2 regions of the Asanoa sp. NPDC049475 genome follow, and region 1 is predicted to be linked to the other one. Evidence: riboswitches for the same ligand, from Rfam matches in the RefSeq annotation. Region 1 holds a riboswitch; the other holds the start of a gene.
What was found. A riboswitch is a leader RNA that binds a small molecule or an ion and turns the genes downstream of it on or off. The one in region 1 is predicted to bind thiamine pyrophosphate.

Region 1 (10,377 bases):
GCCGAAGACCTCGATCCCCACGAAGCCGGCGTAGGCCGCGAGGTCCGGCGCCAAGGACGACAGGTTGAGCTCTCCTTCGCCGAGAGGGAGGTGTGCGCGCCCTTTTGGTATGCCGTCGTGCAGGTGGATGTTGCTGATCACTGGACCATGGTCTCGGAAGAACGCCCGTGGGTCGATACCGCTCTGCAACGCGTGGCCGACGTCCAAGGTGAACCGCAGGTCCGGGACCCGGGCCAGCAGAGCCGTGAAGTCGGCGGGCTCGACCACCGGCTCGTAGGTCACGCCGTGCCGCACGGCCATGTTCTCGATGGTCATGATGGGTCCGTCGGTAATCGCCGCGCCTAGGCGGACCAGGCTCTCAGCGAGACGATCGTGTGCCTCGGTTCGGTCCGTTCTGAAGAATGCCGCTCCGGAATGCATCGTGATCAATTCCGCACCCAGATCGCACGCGACACTGTGGGCGCGCGACAGGCACATCTCGCTGGCCAGGCGCAATTCCTTGGCCGGGCCGACGAGCGAGAGGCCCACGAACGGTGCGTGGACGACGACGCGCATACCACTGAGGAGCTTGGCGAGCTTGCTGACCTGTGCCGGAGTTCCTGGAACCCATTCCAGCCAGACCTCCACGTGACCGATCCGGTCGAGGTCGGCGGAGCCGGCGAGCGCCTCAGCGACTGGCGCAGGATCGTCATCGACGACGTTGAGGAAAAAGCCTTGAGACCACAATTGCTTTCCCGCCATTCCGGTCCGCACCGGGCAACGTTGTCGACACAGTGTAGCGTCACGACTCCGCCGCGCAGCCTACTGGGAAAGGCCGATGCCTAGACTCGATGAGGCTGCCACAATGGCGCTCAGAGCGCGACGACCGCGACCGTGGATTCGGTGAGGCTGCCCAGGTAGAGGTGGCCCTCGTGTTCTCGGACGCCCGTCACCATGTGGTAGTCCGTGCCCTCGCGTTGTAGGTCCGCCACCACCGTGCCTGTCGCGTCCACCGCCTGCACCCAGATCGTTCGGGCCGGCGCCGGTTGCAGCGCCAGCGGTAGCGCCCACACCACCTTGCGCAGCGCCGGTGGGCGGGGGAGCAGCCGGTCCAGCCGCGGGTTGCGCGGCGTGGCCAGGGCGATCCAGATGCGGCCGTCGGTGCCCGTCGACAGGTTGTCCGGGAAGCCCGGCAGGTTGTCGACCAGGATGTCGTGCTCGCCCGCCCGCGGACCCGTCAGCCACACCCGGCTGATCCGGTACGCGCCCGTCTCCGCCACCGCCACGAAGGACTCGTCGGCCGCCAGCGCCACCCCGTTCGCGAACTGCAAGCCGTCGAGGACCACTGAGACGGAGCCGGACGGGTCGCGGCGGAGCAGGCGGCCCGTGCCCGTGTGCTCCAGGATGTCCGCCCGCCAGTGGGCCAGGTCGTGTCGCTGCGAGGAGTCGCTGAACCAGATCGTGCCGTCGCGGGCCACCGCGGCGTTGTCGCACAGTCGGTAACCGGACGACAGCACCTCGACGGCGCCACCCGCCGGAGCGACGCGCAGGACGCCCCGGTACGCGTCGCTGACCACCAGGTCGCCGTTCGGGTCGACCTCGATCCCGAGCGGTCGCCCGCCGGTCGTCGCGACCATCGACGGTGGGCCGCCGGCCAGCGGCAGACGCAGGATCCGGCCGTCGGCCACGCCCGTGTAGAGGTGGCCGTCCGGGTGGATCACCACGTCCTCCGGCCCTGCGGCGCCGACCGGCCAGAACAACGGCTCCGGCATCGGTGGGTCGCTGGCCGACAGGCGCGCCCGCGGCGGCGAAACAGGTGGCTGCCAGACGACCGGCTCAATCCGGGGACGCATGGCCAAGACACTAACCCATATCGATCTTCACAGAACCCGCCGAGACGTACCCGGAAAACAAGGACCACAATTGGCGGGTGCCGGGATATCGCCGTCAGCTCTACCGCGACGACGCGGTGGTTCTGCGTGTGCAGAAGCTGGGCGAGTCCGACCGGATCATCACGCTGCTCAGCCGGCGGCACGGCCGGCTCAGGGCGGTGGCGCGCGGAGTCAGGCGGACCACCTCGCGGTTCGGTGCCCGGCTGGAGCCGTTCGGCCACGTCGACCTCCAGATCGCCGGTGATCCCAATGGCGGCGACGGGCTGCACTCGGTCAGCCAGGTCGAGGCGATCGAGCTCTACGGGAAGCGGTTCCTCGACGACTACCCCCGTTACACGGCGGCCAGTGCGATCGCGGAGACCGCCGAGCGGCTCTCACCTGTCGAGCGGGAGCCGTCGCTGCGGTTGTTCCAGCTCACACTCGGCGCGATCCGGGCGCTGGCCGCCCGCGAGCACGCCGGGACGCTCGTGCTCGACGCGTACCTGCTGCGGGGCATGGGGGTGGCCGGCTGGGCACCGGCCCTGGTCGAGTGTGCGGTTTGTGGCACCAGGGGGCCGCACAAGGCATTCTCCGTACCCGCGGGTGGGGCCGTCTGTCCGGATTGTCGGCCGCCGGGTGCCGCTCATCCGGCTCCCGCCACGCTCGACCTGATGGTCGCCCTCTCGTCCGGCAACTGGCACGTCGCCGACGCGGCCGAGGCCGGGCCGCGGCGCGAGTGCAGCGGGCTGGTCGCCGCGCACCTCCAGTGGCACCTGGAACGCGGGTTACGCTCGCTGCCGCTGGTTGATCGCACAACGGGGGAAGAACAGAAATGATCAGGTCACGCAGTACGCGCCGCGAGGTGCGGCCGCCGACGCCGCACGTGTCGGGCGCCCGGCCGCCGGAGCTCCCCACCGGCGCCCTGCCCAAGCACGTCGCGATCGTGATGGACGGCAACGGCCGCTGGGCCAAGGAGCGCGGCCTGGCCCGCACGGCCGGGCACGAACGCGGCGAGCACTCGCTCTTCGACACGATCGAGGGCGCCATCGAGATCGGGATTCCCTACCTGACCGCGTACGCGTTCTCCACCGAGAACTGGCGCCGGTCGCCCGAAGAGGTCCGCTTCCTGATGGGCTTCAACCGCGACGTCATCCGGCGGCGCCGGGACCAGCTCGTCGACCTCGGCGTGCGGGTCGTCTGGTCCGGCCGGGCCGGGCGGCTGTGGAAGAGCGTGATCTCCGAGCTGCAGACGGCCGAGGAGATGTCCCGCGGCAACACGAAGCTGACGCTCCAGTTCTGCGTCAACTACGGCGGCCAGGCGGAGATCGCCGACGCTGCGGCGGCGATCGCCCGGGACGCGATGGCCGGGAAGATCGACCCCGACCGCATCTCCGAGAAGACGATCCAGCGCTACCTCTACCACCCCGAAGTGCCCGAGGTGGACATGTTCCTGCGGCCGTCGGGGGAGGAGCGCATCTCGAACTTCATGCTCTGGCAGTCCGCGTACGCGGAGCTGGTCTTCCTCGACACCCTCTGGCCGGACTTCGACCGGCGCCACCTGTGGTACGCATGCGAGCTGTTCGCCAAGCGCGACCGCCGCTTCGGTGGGGCGATCCCGAACCCGATCGCGCCGCCGCCCGCGTAATCACCTAGCCAACGCGCGCGGCGGCGGTGTACCGTCGTCGCATGCGTTACTGATGCCCTCAGGGATTTCTGTGTGCCGGTCCGCCCTTCGTCGGCGGTCATCGAGCGCCCGGGGCGTCATGCTTATTTCCTGATCACAGTGCGCCGCCGGGCATCCGTCTGTCTCTTCTCCGTTTTCGGAGGCCTTCGTATGCCTGCATCAGACAAGTTCACCGTCGACATCTCGGAGGTCCCGGACCTCGACCTCGGCGGCAACCGCGCCGCGCGACGCGCCAAGGCGACGCCGCAGCGCGGTCTCGACCGCACCACCACGTCCACAAAGGGCGGTCGTGGAAAGCCGGCAGCGCAACCGAAGCGCTACGCCTTCCGCCGCGCCTAAGGAGCAACTCCGGCCCTGGCCGCGGTTCACAACCGCGGCCAGGGCCGGCGCAGGTCGATGGCGTAGAACACCTTGTCGTAGCGCAGGTGCCCGACCGCCACGAAGTCGACCAGCCGCCCGTACTCGTTGAAGCCGAGCGTGCGATAGAGCGCCAGCGCCCGCTCGTTGTCGCCGCGCGCGTCGAGGGTCAGCACCTCGATGCCGGCCTTGCGGGCACTGGCCACCAGGCCCTCGGTCAGCGCGCGCCCGATCCCGCGTCCCTGGTGCGCCTCGGCCACCGCCACGCGCTCCAGGTCGGCGTGCGGCCGGTGGGTCTGCCGGCTGTAGCGGCGCCAGTAGCCGAGCCCGGCCACCGTGCTGCCGTCATCCAGCCGCGCCGCCAGCGGGTCGAGCCCGGCCGGCTCCGGGACGTCGTCGCCCGACGCGAAGGCGACCAGCAGCGCGGCCTCGCCGCCGGCGGCGCCCTCGACCACTCCGGTCAACAGCTCGCGCACCTCGTCCGGGCCGGGCGGCACGGCCCAACCCAGCGCGGCACCACGCGAGACCATCTGGAAGATCCGATAGACGTGCGGCACCAACGCCTCGACCTCAGCCGCGTCCGTCACTTCCCTCAGCACAACGCTCATCCGCCACCGCCTAAGAAAAACGTGTGCGTGAGACTAGCCCAGAACCGGGCGGAACGTACCTGTAGCGATGCTCACGGTAAGGATGGCCGCTGTGAGCAGCACCGCGCCGAGCAGGAACAGCCAGTCGGCGCGGGTGAAACGTTGCTCCCGGGCGTGCGTACGCGTGATGCCGCTGTCGAATCCCCGCGCGTCCATCGCCGTGGCCAGCCGGGTGCCCCGCCGGATCGCGCCGACCAGCAAGGCGAACACCGTCGACGCGAACAGCCGCGCCGCCGCCACCGGATTGCCGCCGGAGTCGACGCCGCGTGCCCGCCGGGCCATCCGCAGCGCCTGCCACTCCTGGCCGAGCAGCGGCACCAGCCTGAACGCGGCCAGCGTGCCGATCGCGAACCGGGCCGGGGTCTTGGCGTTCTGCACCAGCGCGTCCGCGAGGTCGGTCGGGTCCGTGGTCGTGAACACCATGATGCCGGGCAGCGCGAGCGCCACGAGCCGCAGCGCGAGTCCTAATGCGACGGTCAGCACGCCGGTGGTCACGTCGACGGGACCGACCGCGAAGACCAGGGACCCGTCGCGGTTGGCGCCGAACAGGATCGTGGTCAGCACGACGCCGAACACCGAGAGCAGCACCGGCCACCCGCGGCGCAGCAGGGTGCCGTAGCCGACGCCGAACAGCGGCAGCAGCACCAGCTCGACGGCGATCGCCAACGCCGGCGTCAGCGGGTCGAGGGTGGCCAGCACGCCGACCGCGAACACGGTGGCGGCGACCAGCTTCGCGACCGGGTTGCGCCGGGCCAGCGGCGCCGACGAGCGGACCATCACCGCGGAGAGCGTCATGGCGCCAGCTCCAGCCGCCGGTCCGCCAACGCCTCGACGAACGCCGGGTCGTGGGTGACGGTCAGCACGCCGTGTCCCTGGTCGCGCAGGTCGGCCAGCAGCGCGACCAGCTCGACCCAGGTGCGCCGGTCCTGGCCGAAGGTCGGCTCGTCGAGCACCAGCAGCCGGGGCGCCGACGCCAACGCCGTCGCGACGCTCAGCCGCCGGGCCTCACCACCGGAGAGGGTGTACGGGTTGGCCCGCGCGAGATGGTCGAGGTGCAGCCGGGCCAGCAACTCGTCGACGACCGCGAGCGGCCGACCCAGTCGGCGCGGGCCGACGGCCAGTTCCGCGTGCACGGTCGACGCCACGAACTGGTGCTCGGGGTTCTGGAACACCGAGCCGATCCGGGCGGTCAGGTCGGCGGCCCGCCATCGGTGCGGCGGTCGCGCCGCATCGGAGCCCGCCAGTGCCGCGGACGCCGCCACCCGGCCGGCTCCCGGTTTGAGAAGGCCGCCGAGCATGAGCGCCAGGGTGGACTTGCCGACGCCGTTGGGTCCGAGCACGGCGAGCGCCTCGCCGGTGCGCACCGACAGGTCGGTCGGTGCCAGCCGCGGTGTCAGCGCCACTCCGTCGGCCGTGACCAGCACTTCGCCGGGAGCGCCGGCCGCCCGACGGGGCGGTGGCAGTGGTTGCCCCGGCACCCAGATGCCGTCGGCGGCGAGGGCGGCGCCGTGCTCACCGAACACCTGTGCCGGCGACCCGGAGGCGACCACCCCGCCGCCGGCCGCCAGCACGACGACCCGGTCGACGAACGGGACGACCTCGGCCAGCCGGTGCTCGACCATGATGACCGTGGTCTCCCGTGACACGGCCGCACGCAGCGACGACCGCACGAGCTCCGCGCCGGCCGGGTCCAGGTTGGCGGTGGGCTCGTCGAGCAGGAGCAGATCGGGTCGCAGCGCGAGCACGCCGGCCAGGGCGAGCCGCTGTTGCTCGCCGCCGGACAGCGCGTGGGTGGGCCGGTCCAGCGGGTGGGTGAGGCCGACCGCGCCCAGCGCCTCGGCCACCCGGGGCCAGATGTCCGCGCGAGGGACGCCGCGGTTCTCCAGGCCGAAGGCCACGTCGTCGCCGACCCGCGACATCACCAGCTGGGTCGCCGGGTCCTGGAACACGATGCCGACCCGTTCGCGCGCCTTGCGGGTGTCGAGCCCGTCGATCTCGGCCGTGCCCTCGCGCTCGCCGGAGTCGTCGGCGAGCAGGCCGGCCAGCGCCGCCAGCAGCGTGCTCTTGCCCGCGCCGGACGGCCCCAGCAGCAGCACCCGCTCGCCGCGCTCGATGCTCAGGTCGACCCCGCGCACGGCCCACGCCTTGCGACCCGCGTGCCGCCAGCCGAAGCCGCGCAGTTCGACGGCGCTCACGACGGGTCAGACTGCCGTGCGTTCCCGGCCGGCCGGGAAGCGGTCGAGCACACCGGTGTTGACCAGCGCGCGCGTCAGCGCCCAGCCGCCGACGCCGGCGATCACCAGCGAGCTGGCCGCGGTGAGCGCGAGGTAGGGGACACCGAAGCTGGCCCACGAGTTGCCCGGGTACCAGTAGAGGACGTCGTAGAGCGCGGCCACCAGTCCCGCGACGGCGCCGGCCAGCGCGGCCACCGGCAACCGGTAGACGCGGTACGCGAACAGGGCGAAGACGAGCTCCGCGCCGAGCCCTTCGAGCGGTCCCTGGAGCACCAGCGTCCAGCCCCAGGTCGTGCCGAAGGCGACCGAGACCAGCGCGGCGACCGTCTCGGTGAACAGCGCCGCGCCCGGCTTGCGGATCACCAGCGCGCCGAGCACGGCGGGCAGCAGCCAGACGCCGTAGAGCAGCGTGCGCGCGGGCAGGGGGATCGCGTCGGCGGGTCCGTTGTAGAGCAGGCCCCAGGCCCAGAAGACGACGCCGAACGCGACACCCAGGACCGCTGCGACGACGATGTCGACCGTACGCCAACGATTGTTGCTCATAATGCTTGCCTCCCGAGCTCCCTGCGCTGGCATTACCCAGATCAGGTTCGAGGGTCTGCGGATGACTCCGCACTCTCAGCGCTGCGCGCTCCCCTGTCGGACGTGAAGTTGTTCCACCACGTTAACACCGGTGTCGGCAGGTACGCTCGCGCGCATGCGGATCGAGACACGCGGGCTGGCCTTCGACGTCACGGAGGGTGGCCCGCCCGGTGGGCCGCCGGTGATCCTGCTGCACGGCTTCCCGACGAACCGGCACAGCTGGGCCGGCGTGACCTCTGTCCTCAACGAGGCGGGACTGCGCACTTTCGCGGTCGACCAGCGCGGCTACTCGCCCGGCGCGCGGCCGAGCGGGGTCGACGCCTACCGGCAGGCCGAGTGCGTGGCCGACGCGGTCGCGTTCGTCGACGAGCTGGCCGGTGGGCGCGCCGACGTGGTCGGCCACGACTTCGGCGCGCTGGTCGGTTGGCAGCTCGCCGCGACCCACCCGGAGCGGGTCCGGTCGCTGACGGCGGTCTGCGTGCCCCACCCGGCCGCGTTCGCGCAGGCCCTGTTCAGCGATCCCGACCAGCAACGCCGGTCGTCGTACATCCAGCTGTTCCTCATGGTCGGCAAGGCCGAGGCGGTGCTGACCAGCGACGACGGCGCCCGGCTGCGGGCGATGCTCGACGGCGTGAGCGATGCGGCGCCGCTGCTCGAACCGGGCGCGCTCACGCCGGCCCTCAACTGGTACCGGGCACTGTCGATCGAGGAGCTGGCGAAGGTCGGCCCGGTGGACCGGCCGACCACGTTCGTGTGGGGTGACCGCGACTCGGCCGTCGGGCTGGTCGCGGCGAGCGCGGCCGGCGAGCACGTGACCGGCGACTACCGCTTCCTGCCGCTGCCCGGCGTCGACCACTGGGTCCCCGAGCGGCAGCCCGACGTGCTCGCGCAGGCGGTCCTCGCCCGGATCGCGGACGCGTCGTGAGCAACCACCCCGCGGAGGCCGCCGAACGCCTGCCGCACACCCGCGAGTCGCTCGCCGCCGATCTGGCCGCGCTCGGTGTCCGGCCCGGCTCGACGCTGCTCGTCCACGCGTCGCTCAAGCCGGTCGGCTACGTGGCCGGCGGCCCGCACGCGCTGGTGCTGGCGCTGCGCGACGCGATCGGTCCGGACGGGACGCTGGTCGTGCCCACGCACACCCCCGACAACTCCGACCCGGCCGGCTGGCAGAACCCGCCCGTACCCGAGGACTGGTGGCCCGTGATCCGGGGGCACATGCCGGGCTTCGACCCGCAGGTGACGCCGAGCCGCTGGATGGGCGCGGTCGCGGAGGTGGTCCGCACCTGGCCGGGTGCACAGCGCAGCGACCACCCGCAGGTCTCGTTCGCGGCGCTGGGCCGGTTGGCGGCCGAGGTGGTCTACGGCCAGCCACGCGCGGGCATGCTCGGTGCCGACTCGCCCCTGGGCAAGATCTACGGCCTCGACGGCGACGTCCTGCTGCTCGGCGTCGGGCACGACTCCAACACGTCCCTGCACCTGGCCGAGTACCGGCAGGCGGACCCGCCGACGGCCCACCTGGGAGCAGCGGTGCAGACCGCGGACGGCGGCCGCGAGTGGGTCTGGTGGGACGACGTCGACCTGGACGAGAGCGACTTCGAGCTGCTGGGCGCCGACTTCGACGCGACCGGAGCGGTCCGCACGGGCCGCATCGGCGGCGCCCTGGCGCGCCTGATGTCCCAACGCGCGGCGGTCGACTTCGCGGAACGCTGGATGTCCGAAAACCGCAAGTAGCTGATCAAGTCTCGCGTTTCAGCGAAGTGCCGGGCGGGAATTGACCGCGGACCGGCGCCCCCAGCGACGACCATGGAAGGGCTAGCCGGCTTCCGTCACGGCCGGACAAAGGAGCCCGCATGGCCCAGGAGCACCGCAAGGAGACCCCGAAGCAGCGGTGGGACCGCAACTTCGCCGATCTTCTGCAGGAGTTGCGGGTCGCGCAGACGGGCGTCCAGATCCTGTTCGCGTTCCTGTTGACCTTGCCGTTCAGCAGCGGGTTCCCGGAGACCACCGAGTTCCAGCGCGACATCTACCTCGTCGCGCTGCTGGCCGCGGCCGCCGCGACCGCGATGATCATCGCTCCGGTGGCGTTCCACCGGGCGCTGTTCCGGCAGGGGCGCAAGCCCGAGTTGGTCCGGTTCGGCCACAAGATGGCCACCGGCGGCCTGTTCTTCATGCTCGTCTCGATGTCCGCCGCGGTCCTGCTGATCACCGACTTCATCCTCTCGCGCGGCATCGCCATCGGGCTCAGCGCGGTGACCGCCTTCTTCTTCCTCACGTTCTGGGCGATCCTGCCGTGGTCGCGGCGGGACTGGGGAGAGGCGGACGAGACCGAGGAAGAGATCGAAGAGCGTCGCGAGAACCCCGAGGAATAGCAGAAGCCTACCGGCGGGTAACAAAGCGGGGTACCGTCAGAACCAGCACAGCCAAGCCCGGACAAAAGGGGGAAGCCGTGACGACTACGCAGAACAGGCCGCCGGAGGCCGGCGGCGCCGACGGTGCCGGTGCTCTGCCGCAGGAGGCCGGCACGGTTTCCTACCAGGAGTCCCGCGAGGTCGCCGAGGCGTCCCGCGAGACCAACTGGACCAAGCCCAGCTTCGGCAAGGAGCTCTTCCTGGGCCGGCTGCGGCTCGACCTGATCGACCCGTGGCCTCAGCCCGACCCGATGCGCTCCGCCAAGGGCGAAGAGTTCGTCAAGAAGCTCAACGCCTACATCCGCAGCGATGTCGACGGTGCCCTCATCGAGCGTGAGGACCGGATCCCGGACGACGTGTTCCACGGCCTGGCCCGGCTCGGCGCGTTCGGCATGAAGATCGACGAGAAGTACGGCGGCCTCGGGCTGACCAACCTCGACTACGCGCGCAGCCTGATGCTGGCCGGCTCGGCCAGCCCGGCGATCGGCGCGCTGCTCTCCGCACACCAGTCGATCGGCGTGCCGCAGCCGCTCAAGCTGTTCGGCACCGCCGAGCAGAAGCGGCGCTACCTGCCCCGCCTGGCCGGCGGCGAGGTGTCGGCGTTCCTGCTCACCG
Region 2 (10,377 bases), on a different contig from region 1:
GGTCAGGCCGGCGGTCAGCAGCACGGCACCCCGGTAGTCGATCACCGGCCGGGCCGGCGTGCGGCGCTCGTGGTAGCTGCGCCAGATCATCCCGGCGGCCAGCAGGCACAGTGGGAGGTTGACGAAGAAGATCCAGCGCCAGGACACGTACTCGCTGAACACGCCACCCAAGGTCGGGCCGACGACCGACGAGACGCCCCAGACGCTCGCCACGTACCCCTGGACCTTGGCCCGCTCCTCCACCGTGTAGAGGTCGCCGACGATGGTCACGGTCACCGGGGCGATGCCTCCGGCGCCGAGGCCCTGGATCGCCCGGAAGACGATCAGCATGGTCATGCTGGTGGCCAGGCCGCAGAGCACCGAGCCGACGAAGAACGTGGCGATGCCGAACAGGATCACCGGCTTGCGGCCGAACAGGTCGGAGAGCTTGCCGTAGAGCGGCACCGTGACCGCCTGGGCCAGCAGGTAGACCGAGAACAGCCAGGGGAACTGGGTGAACCCGCCGATGTCGTCGACCACCGACGGCACGGCGGTGGCGATAATGGTCGAGTCGATGGCGACGAGCGCGGTCGAGAGCATCACCGCAGCGAGCACGGGGCCGCGTTCGGACCGGAAGCCGACGCCGGCGGTGGCTACAGAGGGGGTGGCGGGCACGTTTTCCCAGCTTCCACCCGGATGGGTGACAGCGCCAGGGTGTGCCCGATCACTCCGGCAGCCGCGTGATTTCTTCACATCATGCGGATCTGGTTACTCGCCGTCATCGCCTCACTCACCGTCGGTATAGGACCGACGATGGTGGCTCCCGCGCCGACTCCCGTCGGCACCCACGGCGCGCTGCGGGTCTGCGGCACCCGGCTGTGCGACCGGGACGGCAAGCCGGTCCAGCTCCGCGGGATGTCCACACACGGCATCCAGTGGTACGCCAACTGCGTCAACGGACCGTCGCTGGACGTGCTGGCCCGCGACTGGCGTGCCGACCTGCTGCGGATCTCGATGTACGTGCAGGAGGACGGCTACGCCAGCGACCCCCGCGCGTTCACGGAGCTCGTCGACGACTACATCGACCTGGCCACGGCACGGGGGCTCTACGTCATCGTCGACTGGCACATCCTCGACCCCGGCGACCCGATGGCCAACCTCGATCGGGCGCGCACGTTCTTCGCCGAGATCGCGAGCCGGCACCGCGGCGCCGACAACATCCTCTACGAGATCGCCAACGAGCCCAGCGGCGTCTCCTGGAGCCGGATCCGGTCGTACGCCGAACAGGTCATCCCCGTCATCCGCGCACAGGATCCCGACGCGGTGGTGCTGGTCGGCACCCGCGGCTGGTCGTCGCTGGGCATCTCGGAGGACGCCGACGAGCGCGAGGTGATCGCGAACCCCGTGCGGGCGGCCAACGTGATGTACACCTTCCACTTCTACGCCGCCTCGCACGGCCACAACTACCTCAACGCCCTCTCCCGGGCGGCCGACCGGCTGCCCATGTTCGTCACCGAGTTCGGCACGCAGAAATACACCGGCGACGGTGGCGACAACTTCACCCGGGCACAGTCCTATCTGGACCTGATGGCGGCGAAGAAGGTCAGCTGGGTCAACTGGAACTGGAGTGACGACAAGCGCTCCGGCGCGGTGTTCAAGAAGGGCACCTGCAAGGCCGGCGCGTACGCGGACCCGGCCCGGCTCAAGCCCGCCGGGGTGTGGGTGCGCGATCGCCTGCGGGCGGGCCGCCCGGTCGCGTAGCGTCTGAAAATGGTGGAAGAAGAACGCTATCTACCGATCGGCGAGCATGGCCTCATCGGCAACTTGAGAACCGTGGCCCTCGTCGGCACTGACGGGACCATCGACTGGTGCTGCGTCCCCCGCTTCGACGCGCCCAGCATCTTCGCGTCGATCCTCGACCGCGACAAGGGCGGCTTCTTCCAGCTCCATGCCGACATCCCGGCCACCACGCGGCAGTTCTACTTCCCCGACACCAATGTGCTCATCACCCGCTTCCTGTCCGACGACGGAATCGCCGAGATCCAGGACTTCATGCCGGTGCCGGCCGACCGGATGGAGAGCCACGGCTTCCGGCTCATCAGGCGGGTGAGCTGCGTGCGCGGTGAGCTTCCGTTCCGGGCGCACGTGGCGCCGCGCTTCGACTACGGCCTCCAGCCGCACACCCTGCGGCTGGCGGACGGGCGGGCGCTCTTCGAGTCGGCGTCGATGAGCATGGCGCTGAACTCGACCGCGCCGTTCGAGCTCGTCGACGGCGACGTGATCAGCTCCTTTCGGCTCAAGCAGGGCGAGTCGGTGGTGTTCTGCCTCGACCGGGCCGACGACGGCAAGCCGGCGTACGGGACCGCCGAGGAGGCCGAGGAGGCGTTCACCGACACGGTCGCGTACTGGAGGCGCTGGCTCTCGGCGTCGCGCTACCGGGGCCGCTGGCGTGAGGCGGTGCACCGCTCGGCCCTCACGCTCAAGCTGATGACGTACGCGCCGACGGGTGCCATCGTGGCCGCGCCGACGACGAGCCTGCCCGAGCGGCTCGGCGGCGAGCGCAACTGGGACTACCGGTACGTGTGGGTCCGGGACGCGGCGTTCTGCATCTATGCGTTGCTGCGGCTCGGCTTCACCGAGGAGGCCGACGCCTTCATGAACTTCCTCGCCGCCCGGGTGCGCGCCAGTGACCCCGACCCGGAGGGCCCATTGCAGATCATGTACCGCGTCGACGGCGGCGAGTCGCTCTCGGAACGCCGCCTGGACCACCTGGAGGGCTACGAGGGCTCGGCGCCGGTCCGGGTCGGCAACGACGCGGTGAACCAGCTCCAGCTCGACATCTACGGCGCGCTGATCGACTCGATCTACCTCTACAACAAGTGGGGCCAGCCGATCTCCGCCGGCGTGTGGGACGGCGTCACCACGTTCGTCGAATGGGTGTGCGAGAACTGGGACCAGCCCGACGAGGGGGTCTGGGAGATCCGTGGCGGCCGGCGCAACTTCCTCTACTCGCGGCTGATGTGCTGGGTGGCGCTCGAACGCGCGATCCGGGTCGCACACCAGCGCGGGCTGCCGGCCGACCTGGTGCGCTGGAGCAAGGCCCGCGACGCCATCTATTACCAGATCATGGACCGCTTCTGGGAGCCCGATCTGAAGGCCTTCGTCCAGCACCGCGACGGCCACGTCCTGGACGCCTCGGTGCTGATGATGCCGCTGTCGAAGTTCGTCGCGCCGACGGACCCGCGCTGGTTGACCACCCTCGACCTGCTCGGCGACACACTGGTCTCGGACTCGCTGGTCTACCGCTACGACCCGCACCTGAGCCCGGACGGCCTGGAGGGCGAAGAGGGCACGATGTCCATCTGCACCTTCTGGTACGTCGAGGCCCTGTCCCGAGCGGGCCGGGTCGACGAGGCCCGCCTGGCCTTCGAAAAGATGATCACGTACGCGAACCACGTCGGCCTGTACGCGGAGCAGCTCGGCCCCACCGGCGAGCAGCTGGGCAACTTCCCTCAGGCCTTCACCCACCTGGCCCTGATCAGCGCGGCCTTCAACGTCGACCGCGCGCTGGGCTGATGCAGACGTTCCTGCCGTTCCCCGACTTCGCACGGTCGGCCGCGGTGCTGGACCCGCCGCGGCTCGGCAAGCAACGGGTGGAGAACGTGCAGATCCTGCGCGGTCTGACGGTCGCGGGCCACGGCTTCCGGCACCACCCGGCGGTCAAGATGTGGGCGGGATACGAGGAGGCCCTGGTCCGCTACGGCCTCGTCGTGGCGTCGACCTGGACCGCCGAGGGCCGCGCCGACACGACGGCCACGACCCTGACCACGGACCTGGCCGCGTCGTGCGGCATCACCGCCGTGCGCGAGGTGCCGGAGTTGCGGACGGCCGGCGACCTGCCACCCTGGCTCGGCGACGAGGCGTTCCACCGCTCCCACCAGTCGGCCCTGATCCGCAAGGACGCGACGTTCTACGGCCCGCTCTTCGGGGACGTCCCACCCGACCTGCCCTATGTCTGGCCGCCCTCGGACCGGCCGAACGGCTGCGCCCCACCGTGATATCTGTAACGATGGCGTTCGCGGTGGGTATGTCGTAACCTGCCGGAAGTCACAACGGGAGCTCGGAGCACCGGGCTGAGAGGGCGGCTGACGCGCCGCCGACCGTCGGAACCTGACCGGGTAATGCCGGCGTAGGGAGCTTCTTACGTGTCGACCATGTCCACGGCCGCCGCCGAAAGCGCGACCGAACCCGCTCGTACCCTCGGCTTCCGCGACACCGCCGGGCTGTTCGGCAGCCTCGGTGTCAGCCTCCTCCTGCCCGTCGCCGCCACCTTCGCCGTGCTGCCGGGGCGGCCGCTCGGCGTGACCATCCTGGCCATCGTGGTCGGGGCCGTCATCGGGTCCCTCCTGCTCGGCCTCGGCGCCGCCGCCGGTGCCCGGGAGGGTGCCCCCGGCATGGTGCTGCTGCGCGGGCTGCTCGGCCGGCACCTGTCGTACCTGCCGACCGTCTTCAACCTCCTCCAGTGCGTCGGCTGGGCGACCTTCGAGATCTTCATCATCGCGACCGCCGCCGCCAAGGTGCTGGACGCGCCCAAGTGGCCGTTCGTGCTCGTGGCCGGGGTCGCCGCCACCCTCATGGCGCTGCGTCCGCTCGGTGCCGTCCGGCTGCTCGCCCGGTACGCCGTCTGGGCCGCGCTGATCGCCGGCCTCTACCTGTTCGTCGAGGTGCTCCGGGCCGACCCGCAGCCGCTGACCGGCGACGGCGGGTCGTTCTGGACCGCCGTCGACGTGGTCATCGCGATGCCGGTCTCCTGGTTCCCGCTGGTCGCCGACTACACCCGGCACACGCGCAGCGGGCGGGCCGCGTTCGCCGGCGCCACCGTCGGCTACGGCGCCGCCACCATCGCGTGCTTCACGCTCGGGGTGCTGGCCCTGGCCGCGTACGGTGCCGGCGGCCTCGACGTCGTCGACGCCCTGCTGGCCGTGCCCCTCGGTGCCGTCGCGCTGGCCGTGCTGGTGGTGGTCGAGGTCGACGAGGCGTTCGCCAACGTCTACTCGACCGCCGTCTCGGCCCGCAACATGGTCGAGCGGATCGACCGGAGGCTGCTCGCGGCCCTCGTCGGCACCGTCGCCACACTGCTGGCGCTGGCCGTCGACATCGTCTCGTACGAGCCGTTCCTGTTCCTGATCGGCGCGGTCTTCGTGCCCCTGGTCGGCGTCTTCGCGATCGCCTACTTCGTGCTGCCGCGCGGCCGCTGGGACGTCTCCGCCACCGCACCGGCCCGACCCTGGCTCTTGCTGCCGTGGGCCGCCGGCTTCGTCGCCTACCAGCTCACCCTGCCGACCTTCTTCCCCGACCTCGGGCAGGGCTGGACGAGTTGGTGGACGGCCAGACAGCACGACCTCGGCATCGATCCCGCCAACGGCTGGTCGGCGTCCCTGGTCAGCCTCGCGGTCGCGGCCGGGCTCACGGCACTGGTGCTGCTGCCGGGCCGGCGCCGGCCCGCGCGGGTGGCGTCGTGATCGGCCGGCTGCACGTGGTCACCGACGCGGCCGGCGGCATCGCGGCGCTGGACGCCGTGCGCGCCGCGTTGGCCGGCGGCACCCCGGTCGTCCAGGTGCGCACCAAGGTCGGCAGCGACCGCGAGCGGTTGGCGTTCGCGCGCGAGGTGGTGCTCCTGTGCCGCGCCGCCGGCGCGCAGTGCGTCGTCAACGACCGGGTCGACCTCGCACTGGCCGCGCGGGCCGACGGCACCCACGTCGGGGCCGACGACCTGCCCGTCGAGGTGGTGCGCAGGATCGCCGGCCCGACCCACCTGATCGGCGGCACGGCCCGCGACCCGGACCGGGCGGCCGCGCTGGTGGCCGCCGGCGCCGACTACCTCGGCGTCGGTCCCGCGTTCGCGACGTCCACGAAGGACGGTCTGCCCGACCCGATCGGGCCGGAGGGTGTCGCCGCCGTCGCGGCCGCCGTGGGGGTGCCGGTCATCGCGATCGGCGGGGTCACCGCGCCGCGGGTGCCCCTGCTGCGGGCGGCGGGTGCGCACGGCGTCGCGGTGGTCTCCGCCGTCTCGGCCGCGCCCGACCCGGCGGCCGCCGCCCGGGCACTGCTCGCCGCGCTGGACGGCAACCCATGACGGTGCTGGTCGCCGGCGGTGGACTGATCGGGCTCGCGGTGGCCTGGCGGGCCGCCCAGCGCGGGCTCGACGTCACCGTGGTCGACGAGGCGCCCGGCACCGGCGCGTCGCTGGCCGCCGCCGGCATGCTGGCCCCGCTGACCGAGGCCGCGTACGGCGAGGAGGCGCTGCGCGCGCTGAGCCGGGAGTCGCTGGGCCGCTATCCGGCCTTCCTCGCGGACCTCGGCGGCACGGTGGACCTGCGTACCGCCGGCACGCTCGAGGTCGGCTTCGACGCCGACGACATGGCGGCGCTCGACCGGCTGCACGCCTACTACCTCGAGTCCGGCCTGCCGGTCGAGCGCCTGACGGGCAGCCAGGCCCGGCGCCGCGAGCCGGCCCTCAGCCCGCGCGTACGCGGCGCCCTGCACGCGCCCAGCGACCACTCGGTCGAGCCGCGCTCCCTGCACGCGGCGCTGCTGGCTGCCTCCGTCGGCGCCGGTGTCCACATCGTCCAGTCACGGATCGCCTCTTTGATGGTCGTGGACGGCCGCGCTGCCGGGCTGCGCCTGACTGACGGCACCGAACTGTTAGCCGACACCGTCGTGCTCGCGCTCGGCGCGTGGAGCGGCAGTCTGCCCGGCGCTCCCCCCTTGCCGGTCCGCCCGGTCAAGGGCCAGATCCTGCGGCTGCGCGGCGACGCCCTGCTCGACGGGACGATTCGTGCGCTGGTCCGCGGCCAGCACGTCTACCTCGTGCCGCACGGGTCCGCCGGCGGCCTGGTCGTCGGCGCCACCAGCGAGGAGCTGGGCTTCGACCCGACGGTCACCGCGGGCGCCGTGCACGCCCTGCTCCGCGACGCCATCGAGGTGGTGCCCGACGTCGCCGAGCTCGAGCTGGTCGAGACGCTGGCCCGCTGGCGGCCGGGCACGCCCGACAACGCCCCGCTGCTCGGTCCCTCGTCGCTGCCCGGCCTGGTGCTCGCGACCGGGCACCACCGCAACGGTGTGCTGCTCACCCCGGCGACCGCGGACGCGATCGCCGAGCTGTTGACCGAGGGGGCGCTGCCGTCGTACGCGGCACCGTTCGCTCCGGACGGGAGGATTGGATGACGCTGACCGTCAATGGCCAGGCCGTCGAGGTGGCGTCGCCGGTCACGGTGGCCGAGCTCGTCGCGGCCCGCACCGACCAGCGCCGCATCGCGGTGGCCCGCAACGGCGAGGTGGTGCCGCGCAGCGAGTGGGCGGACACGGCGTTGACCGAGGGCGACGAGGTCGAGATCCTCGCCGCCGTGGCGGGAGGGTGACGACCATGACCGACGACCACTTCGTCCTCGCCGGGCAGACGCTGCCGTCCCGGCTGATCCTCGGCACGGGCGGCGTGCCCAGCCTCGACGTCCTGGCCCGCGCCATCACCGCGTCCGGCACCGCGCTGGTCACCGTCGCGCTGCGCCGGGTCGAGGCGTCCACCGGCGGCGCGCTGGCCGACGTGCTGGAGCGCTGCGGCGTGCGCCTGCTGCCCAACACCGCCGGCTGCTTCACCGCCCGCGAGGCCGTGCGCACCGCCAAGCTGGCCCGCGAGGCGTTCGAGACCGACTGGGTCAAGCTCGAGGTGATCGGCGACGACCGCACCCTGCTGCCCGATCCGGTCGAGCTGCTCGACGCGGCCGAGCAGCTCGTGGCGGACGGCTTCCAGGTGCTGCCGTACACCAACGACGACCCGATCACCGCCCGCCGGCTGGCCGACGCCGGCTGCGTCGCGGTGATGCCGCTCGGCTCGCCGATCGGCAGCGGGCTGGGCATCCGCAACCCGCACAACATCTCCCTCATCCGGGAGGTCGTCGACGTGCCGGTGATCCTGGACGCCGGGCTGGGCACCGCCTCCGACGCGGCGCTGGCGATGGAGCTCGGCTGCGACGGCGTGCTGCTCGCCTCGGCCGTGACCCGCGCCCGCGAGCCGGAGCGGATGGCGCTGGCGATGCGGCACGCGGTGGACGCGGGCCGGCTGGCGTTCGGCGCCGGCCGCATCGAGCGGCGCTGGCACGCCCAGGCGTCCACTCAGGACGCGGGCCTGGCGGCTCTGTGAACCTGCCTCGGCTGCTGGTGCTGACCGACCGCACCCAGTGCGCCGGTCCGCTGCCACGCGCCGTCGGGGCCGCCGTCGAGGCCGGTGCGCGAGCCGTGGTGCTGCGGGAGAAGGACCTGCCGGCCGGTGCGCGTGCGGCGTTGGCGGCCGAGCTCGCGGGCATCCTCGCGCCCGTCGGAGGCACGCTGATCGTGGCGAGTCACGATGGTGCGGACGCCGTGCACCTGGCTGCCCGGGACCCGTTCCCCTGCCGATCGCGACCGGCGCTGGTGGGCCGGTCCTGCCACGACCTCGCCGAGGTGGCCGCCGCGGCGGCCGAGGGATGCGACTACGTGACCGTGTCGCCGGTGTACCCGAGCGTGTCGAAGCCCGGCTACGGTCCCCCGCTGGGTCCGGCCGGCCTCGCGGCGCTGACCCGCACCGGGCCGCCGGTGTTCGCGCTCGGCGGTGTCGGCCCGCGGCAGGTGGCCGAATGCCGCGCCGCCGGGGCGCACGGCGTCGCCGTGATGGGTGGTGTGATGCGCGACCCCTACTCCGTCGCTGAATACCTGAGCGCATTGCACACCACTGTGGAGGACATACCGTGAACCCGCCCGTCGCGTTGACCATCGCCGGCTCCGACTCGGGCGGTGGTGCCGGGATCCAGGCCGACCTGAAGACCTTCGCGGCCCTGCGGGTGTTCGGCACCAGCGCGATCACCGCGTTGACCGCGCAGAACACCGTCGGCGTACGTGGCGTGCACGCGACACCGTCCAGCTTCGTGGTCGCCCAGATCGCGGCGGTCCTCGACGACCTGCCGGTGGTCGCGGTGAAGACCGGGATGCTGGCCACCGCGGCGACCGTCGAGGCCGTCTCGGCGCTCGCCGCCCAGGGCCGCCTGCCCAACCTGGTGGTCGACCCGGTGATGGTCTCCTCCAGCGGCGACCGGCTGCTGGAGCCGGCTGCCGAGAACGCCTACCGCGACGGGCTGTTCCCCCACGCGGCCGTGGTCACGCCGAACCTGCGCGAGGCCGAGGTGCTGCTCGGCTCGCCGATCACCAGCCGCGACGACCAGCACGCCGCCGCCCGCGCCCTGGGCGACTTCGGCCCCGGCGCAGCCGTGGTCAAGGGCGGGCATCCGGCTGGCGACCCCTCCGGCACCGCGGTGGACGTGGTCTGGGACGGGAAGGAGACCTACGAGCTGAGCGCGCGGTGGGTGGACACCCCGAACACGCACGGCACCGGCTGCTCGTTCGCCGCCGCCACGGCCGCGTACCTGGCCCAGGGCGAGGACCTGCGCACGTCGCTCGCGGCCGCGAAGGAGTTCGTCTCGCGCGCCGTCGCCGGCGGGTCCCGCTGGCACCTGGGCGCGGGCCACGGCCCGCTGGACCACTTCGGCTGGACGGCATCCTGACCTGACCTCGCTGGCCGCACGGGGTTACCTTCGGGTGGAGCCACAGGAGGTACGGCCATGACCGACGATCGTTCCCGTAAGCGGCCCCGGTCGGGGCGCGCGCGCAAGCGGCTCGTGCGGGCGCACGCCGCGCAGGCCGGGGTGGCCTACTCGGTCGCCGCCCGTCAGGTGGCCGCGGCCGGGCTGGCGGCCGGCGAGACCCTCGGCGACCTCGGCCGCACCGTCTATCCCCTGGCCGTGCGCGGCGACGGGCGCTGGTCGCTGTGCGGCCGGGCCGCCCGTCCGGTCGACGTGCGCCTGGCCGACGCCCGGCGCGGAGGCGGGCTGCCCGCCGGACGTGCCGGACACCTGGTCGACCGCCTCCCGCCCGCCCGGTCCGCCCATGGCCCGCTCTACGCCGGCGCCGGTCGCGCCGCTCTGCTGGCGATGCTCTATCTCGTCGCGGCGCGACCGGCACCCGCCGCCGGCGAGCGGATCCTGGCGGCCGGGACTGGCGAGGAGACGGCGGTCGACCTGGTCTGCGCCGACGTCGACCGGGCCGCCCGTCGGCTGCTCGACGGCGACTGGACGATCCTCTGGGACCGCATCGACGGCGCGCTGACCGCCGGCGCGTACCCCCGGCTCCGATCGGCCTTCCGGGGCTTCCGCGACGAGGCCGGCGCGCCCTGGACAGGCACCCGGCAGGTCCTCGACGCCCTGCTGGTCGTGGCCGACGACGGGCACGCCCCCGGCACCCGCGTCCGGGCCGGGCTCGCCCCGGGCTCGATCACCGGCCTGTGGTGGGCGGCGTCCGGTCCGCCCGTCG

Region 2: linked by a shared signal. The riboswitch ahead of AB0J88_RS23955 (cytosine permease) and the one ahead of AB0J88_RS24125 (ECF transporter S component) in region 1 are both predicted to bind thiamine pyrophosphate.

The regions. Positions count from the first base shown of each region.
Region 1 is NZ_JBFAPY010000006.1:14,996-25,372, reverse strand. Features, by position in the region: gene AB0J88_RS24165 (sugar phosphate isomerase/epimerase family protein) at 1-753, opposite strand, end outside; gene AB0J88_RS24160 (SMP-30/gluconolactonase/LRE family protein) at 852-1,832, opposite strand; gene recO (DNA repair protein RecO) at 1,910-2,686, shown strand; gene AB0J88_RS24150 (isoprenyl transferase) at 2,683-3,495, shown strand; gene AB0J88_RS24145 (hypothetical protein) at 3,685-3,873, shown strand; gene AB0J88_RS24140 (N-acetyltransferase) at 3,900-4,499, opposite strand; gene AB0J88_RS24135 (energy-coupling factor transporter transmembrane component T) at 4,533-5,333, opposite strand; gene AB0J88_RS24130 (ABC transporter ATP-binding protein) at 5,330-6,733, opposite strand; gene AB0J88_RS24125 (ECF transporter S component) at 6,740-7,315, opposite strand; TPP riboswitch at 7,316-7,420, opposite strand; gene AB0J88_RS24120 (alpha/beta hydrolase) at 7,470-8,279, shown strand; gene AB0J88_RS24115 (AAC(3) family N-acetyltransferase) at 8,276-9,085, shown strand; gene AB0J88_RS24110 (DUF6328 family protein) at 9,205-9,723, shown strand; gene AB0J88_RS24105 (acyl-CoA dehydrogenase family protein) at 9,858-10,377, shown strand, end outside.
Region 2 is NZ_JBFAPY010000005.1:825,221-835,597, reverse strand. Features, by position in the region: gene AB0J88_RS23975 (MDR family MFS transporter) at 1-654, opposite strand, end outside; partial or broken gene AB0J88_RS23970 (glycoside hydrolase family 5 protein) at 802-1,740, shown strand; gene AB0J88_RS23965 (glycoside hydrolase family 15 protein) at 1,750-3,555, shown strand; gene AB0J88_RS23960 (MSMEG_6728 family protein) at 3,555-4,037, shown strand; TPP riboswitch at 4,082-4,192, shown strand; gene AB0J88_RS23955 (cytosine permease) at 4,194-5,501, shown strand; gene thiE (thiamine phosphate synthase) at 5,498-6,115, shown strand; gene thiO (glycine oxidase ThiO) at 6,112-7,206, shown strand; gene thiS (sulfur carrier protein ThiS) at 7,203-7,400, shown strand; gene AB0J88_RS23935 (thiazole synthase) at 7,406-8,179, shown strand; gene AB0J88_RS23930 (thiamine phosphate synthase) at 8,176-8,766, shown strand; gene thiD (bifunctional hydroxymethylpyrimidine kinase/phosphomethylpyrimidine kinase) at 8,763-9,572, shown strand; gene AB0J88_RS23920 (hypothetical protein) at 9,630-10,377, shown strand, end outside.